2 regions of the Amycolatopsis benzoatilytica AK 16/65 genome follow, and region 2 is predicted to be linked to the other one. Evidence: riboswitches for the same ligand, from Rfam matches in the RefSeq annotation. Region 2 holds a riboswitch; the other holds the start of a gene.
What was found. A riboswitch is a leader RNA that binds a small molecule or an ion and turns the genes downstream of it on or off. The one in region 2 is predicted to bind ZMP and ZTP.
Positions count from the first base shown of each region.

Region 1: linked by a shared signal. The riboswitch ahead of AMYBE_RS0126625 (bifunctional 5,10-methylenetetrahydrofolate dehydrogenase/5,10-methenyltetrahydrofolate cyclohydrolase) and the one ahead of AMYBE_RS0135950 (serine hydroxymethyltransferase) in region 2 are both predicted to bind ZMP and ZTP.

Region 1 is NZ_KB912942.1:5,786,395-5,788,762, forward strand. It holds gene AMYBE_RS0126610 (ParB N-terminal domain-containing protein) at 1-35, shown strand, start outside; gene AMYBE_RS0126620 (PspC domain-containing protein) at 347-541, opposite strand; gene AMYBE_RS0126625 (bifunctional 5,10-methylenetetrahydrofolate dehydrogenase/5,10-methenyltetrahydrofolate cyclohydrolase) at 660-1,496, opposite strand; ZMP/ZTP riboswitch at 1,522-1,604, opposite strand; gene AMYBE_RS0126630 (hypothetical protein) at 1,697-2,368, shown strand, end outside.
Region 2 is NZ_KB912942.1:7,690,826-7,693,193, forward strand. It holds gene AMYBE_RS0135935 (TetR/AcrR family transcriptional regulator) at 1-338, shown strand, start outside; gene AMYBE_RS0135940 (gamma carbonic anhydrase family protein) at 358-876, shown strand; ZMP/ZTP riboswitch at 926-1,013, shown strand; gene AMYBE_RS0135950 (serine hydroxymethyltransferase) at 1,036-2,304, shown strand; gene AMYBE_RS0135955 (RNA polymerase sigma factor) at 2,342-2,368, opposite strand, start outside.

The DNA.
Region 1 (2,368 bases), 1.9 Mb from region 2:
TCGAGACCCTGCGAGACAGGTCAGCAGACTCCTGACGTGTCCGGCTGATCCTGTCCGCGACCGCTGCGTGGGCCGGTGCGGGAGATCTTCGCCGGCGACCCCGAACGGGGACACCGGCAGTGATGCGCTGGGAGCGAAAGTCGGACAGGGAGTTCCTGGAGGCATTCCCCGGATGGCGGGGTTCAGCGCGCGGACCGACGCGCTGATCCAGCACCAAGTGGATCTGCTCCGCGCGGGGCCGGAGCCGCGCTGGGCGTGACCCGGCCTTCGGCTTGGGAACGGTTCTCGGCCGAGCGGGAATGAAGACGGCCCCCTTCCGCCCGGAAGGAGGCCGCTTCGGCGCAGGTCAGTCGCTGGGGATGATCAGCCAGAGCGCGAGGTAGGCGACAATCTGCGGCCCCGGCAGCAGGCAGGAAAGGACGGCCAGCACGCGGACCTTCCCCGGCGTGGTCCCGAACCGACGGGCCAGGCCGGCGCAGACGCCGCCGAACACCCGGCCCGAACGCGGACGGCTCAGGCGGCTGGCGATCTGTGTGGTCATCGTGGGCTCCTCGGGTCGTTGGTCTAGTGACTCCAGAACACCAGGTCAGCGTCGCGAAGACATCGGTCGGCGGGACGATTCGGCCCCCTAGGGGAGCTGGGGTGCGACCCTGACCCGGTCACCGGGTTTCCGCGGCCTGCACCGTCTGCGCGAGCAGAACCGCGATCGTCATCGGCCCGACTCCGCCCGGCACCGGCGTGATCAGGCTGGCCCGCCGGCTCGCGGCGGCGAACTCGACGTCGCCGATGTTGCCCGGATTCGACCCGGCGTCGATCACCACCGCCCCTGGTTTGATCCACTCGCCGCGGATCAGTTCCGGCCGCCCGACCGCACCGACCACGATGTCCGCCTCGCGGACCAGGCCGGGAAGGTCGACCGTCTTCGAATGACAGCAGGTGACCGTCGCGTCGCGGGCCAGCAGCAGCATTCCGACCGGCTTGCCGAGGATCGGGCTTCGCCCGACGACCACCGCCCGCCGCCCGGCGACCGGCACCTCGCAGGCGTCCAGCAACCGGAGGATGCCGCCCGGCGTACACGACTGGAAACCCGGCTCGCCGAAGGCCATCGCGGCGAAGCTCCGCATCGTCACGCCGTCGACATCCTTCTCCGGGGAGATCGCCTCGAACGCGGCGCGCTCGTCGAGGTGGCCGGGCACCGGGTGCTGGAGCAGGATGCCGTCCACCGCCGGATCGGCCGACAGCTCGGCGATCCGGGCGACCAGCTCGGCGGTCGTCGTGTCCGCGGGCAGTTCGACGGAGCGGGACTCGATGCCCACCCGCGCGCACCGGTTCCGCTTCATCCGGACATAGGTCCTCGACGCGGGGTCGTCGCCCACCAGAACCGTGGCCAGCACCGGTGTCCGGCCGGTCCGGCCGACGTAGTCCCGTACTCGCCGCGCGGTCTCCGCGTACAGTTCCGCGGCGATCTTGACGCCGTCGATGATTTCCGCGACCATCCTGAAACTCCTCATCCATCGCGATGAGGGGCACCCAGGCGGGCGATGCCGTCCCGATTCGCACTCCCCGGTGGTCAAGTCCACCCGACGCCAGTCGTGCGCTTCCACCGTACCGCCCCGACCAGCGACGATGACGCACCGAAGTGTGGGATTCCCAACCGCCGCCGGTTTTCTCCGCTCCCCCGGCGATACTGCACCCCGTGCGCACTCCCTTCAGACCCTTGACCGCGGCAGCCGCCGTACTGGCGTGCCTGGCCGGATGCTCCGCCGCGCCCGCCCCGGCCCAGCCGGACTCCGTTCCCTCGCCGCTGACCGCGGTGACGGCCCTGGGCGAGTTCGCCACGCTCGACTACTGCAGTCTGCTGGACGCGCGCCTCAACCCCGCCACCCCCGACTCGTCCTTCACCACCTGCCAGGCCGACTTCGTCCAGAACGGCCTCCCCCGCACCGTCACGATCGGCCCGCTCGCCGCGACCGTCGACCCCAACGTGCGTCCCTACGCCTACCGCGGCCCGGTCCCGGACGGGGTTTCGGTCCAGCAGTCCAGCTTCGTCCCGCCGCGGACCTGCGCTCGCGCCATCACCTTCGCCGACGGAGTCCGCCTGGCCATCTCGGTCACCGACACGGACAACCGCGGCACCGACGACGACCGCTGCGCCACCGCGGACCAGGCGGTCGGCGGAGCGCTGGCGACCGTGACCGGCAACCGCGTCAAACACACTCGGCTGCCGGACCAGTCCTGGGGCCGGGTCGATTCTTGCGCGATCCTCAACACCTCCGGCCTCCCCGGCGACGCGAACGCCGGCCTCGCCGGGCATTCCTGCATCAAGGACAAGGTCAGCCTGGAGTTCGCGGTGGTCAGCCAGGCCCCG
Region 2 (2,368 bases):
CGGAGAAGCACGACCACCCGCGCGAGCGACTCTTCGCGGTCACCGAGGCGTACCTCGCCGAGTTCGCCGGCAATCCGCGCGGGGCGTTCCTGTGGTTCGAGTACTGGATCGCGGCCGGTCGTGCGCAGCATCCGCAGGCGATCGACGCGATGCTCACGTCGATCACTGAGCTGCTGGTCGAACTTCTCGCTCCGCTGGGCATCGACGACCCGCGCGCCCGGGCCCGCGCGTTGCTCAACTACCTGCTCGGCGCCGTCGTGCAGCAGCGGGTCCGGCCGCAGTCGTTCGCCGGCCTCCGCGGCGATGTCGAGGCGCTCTGCTTCGCCGGATACCGCTGACGCCGCTTACGCTTCCGGCATGCCTCTGTTCTCCTTCGAGGGCGTCAGCCCTCAGGTCCACCCGGACGCGTGGATCGCCCCCACTGCCACCTTGATCGGCAACGTGACCGTCGAAAAGGACGCTTCGGTCTGGTACGGCGCGGTCATCCGCGCGGACTTCGGCCCGATCGTCATCCGCGAGGGCGCGAACATCCAGGACAACTCGGTGATCCACTCCGGAGCCGAACTCACCGAGGTGGGCCGCAACGTGACGGTCGGCCACCAGTGCCTCGTGCACGACTGCACGGTCGGCGAGCAGGCGTTGATCGGCAACGGTTCCACCGTGCTGGACCGTGCGGTCATCGGCGCGCGCTCGCTCGTCGCGGCCGGTTCGACGGTCACTCCGGGCACCGAGGTGCCGGAAGAGGTGATCGCGATGGGCAGCCCGGCGAAGAAGTTCGTGCCGCTCACCGATTCGGCACGGATGTGGGTCGAGCACAACGCGGGGATCTACCAGGAGCTCGCCCGGCGGCACGGCGGCAGCGTCAAGCCTCTCTAAAAGCAGTTCCCAGCGGCCGGACGCGGCGCGATGGGTGCACTAGACTGCCCATCGCAGCTGCGACTGGCGCCATTCAAGAGGTGGAGCACCACCGGGGAGCGACGACGAGGCCGGCACCGCGCGCCTGGGTGATGGCCAAAGCAGAGCCGGAGTACGCCCATGACACACCAGCCCGCCCTGTCCGCGCTCTCCGCGGCGGATCCGCAGATCGCCGGTCTCGTCGAGGACGAGGCGAAACGCCAGCACGACAAGATCCGTCTGATCGCCTCCGAGAACTACGTTTCGCAGGCGGTGCTCGAAGCCACCGGCAGCGTTCTCACCAACAAGTACTCCGAGGGCTACGCCGGCAAGCGCTACTACGAGGGCCAGCAGTACATCGACCAGATCGAGCAGCTGGCGATCGAGCGCGCGAAGGCCGTTTTCGGCGCGGACCACGCGAACGTCCAGCCGTACTCCGGCTCTCCGGCGAACCTCGCGGTGTACCTGGCCTTCGCGCAGCCCGGCGACACCGTGCTCGGCATGGCGCTGCCGGACGGCGGCCACCTCACCCACGGCTGGAGCGTTTCGGCGACCGGCAAGTGGTTCAACCCGGTCCGCTACGGCGTGCGCAAGGAGACCGGCCGGGTCGACCTCGACCAGGTCCGCGACCTCGCCCGGCAGCACCGGCCGAAGCTGATCTTCGCCGGCGGCACGGCCATTCCGCGCACCATCGATTTCCCGGCGTTCGCCGAGATCGCCCGTGAGGTCGACGCGGTGCTGGTCGCCGACATCGCGCACATCGCCGGCCTGATCGCGGGCGGCGCGCACCCGTCGCCGGTCGGCCACGCGCAGGTGATCACCACCACCACGCACAAGACCCTCCGCGGTCCGCGCGGCGCGATGATCCTGTCCGACGCGGAGCACGCCAAGGCAGTCGACAAGGCGGTGTTCCCGGGCCTGCAGGGCGGCCCGCACAACCACACCACCGCCGCCATCGCGGTCGCGCTCGGGGAGGCGCAGCAGCCGTCTTTCTCCGACTACGCGCACACGATCGTCGCGAACGCCAAGGCGCTGGCCGAGGCGCTCGTCGAGCGTGGCTACGACCTGGTGTCCGGCGGCACGGACAACCACCTGCTGCTGATCGACCTCACCAACAAGGCCGTGCCGGGCAAGCCCGCCGCGCAGGCGCTGGACCGTGCGGGCATCGAGCTCAACTACAACACCGTGCCGTTCGATCCGCGCAAGCCGTTCGACCCGTCCGGCATCCGGCTGGGCACCTCCGCGATCACCACGCGCGGGCTCAAGCCGGAGCACCAGGTGCAGGTCGCGGACTGGATCGACCGGACGGTCACCGCCGCGGCCGCGCAGCAGGACAGCGCGCTGGACGCGATCGCGGCGGAGATCCGCGAGTTCCTGCAGCCGTTCCCGATCCCCGGCTACACCGACTGATCCGCGTTCGAAGGGGCCGTCCGGACGGGCGGCCCCTTCACTGTTTCCGCTGGGTGTTGAGCCG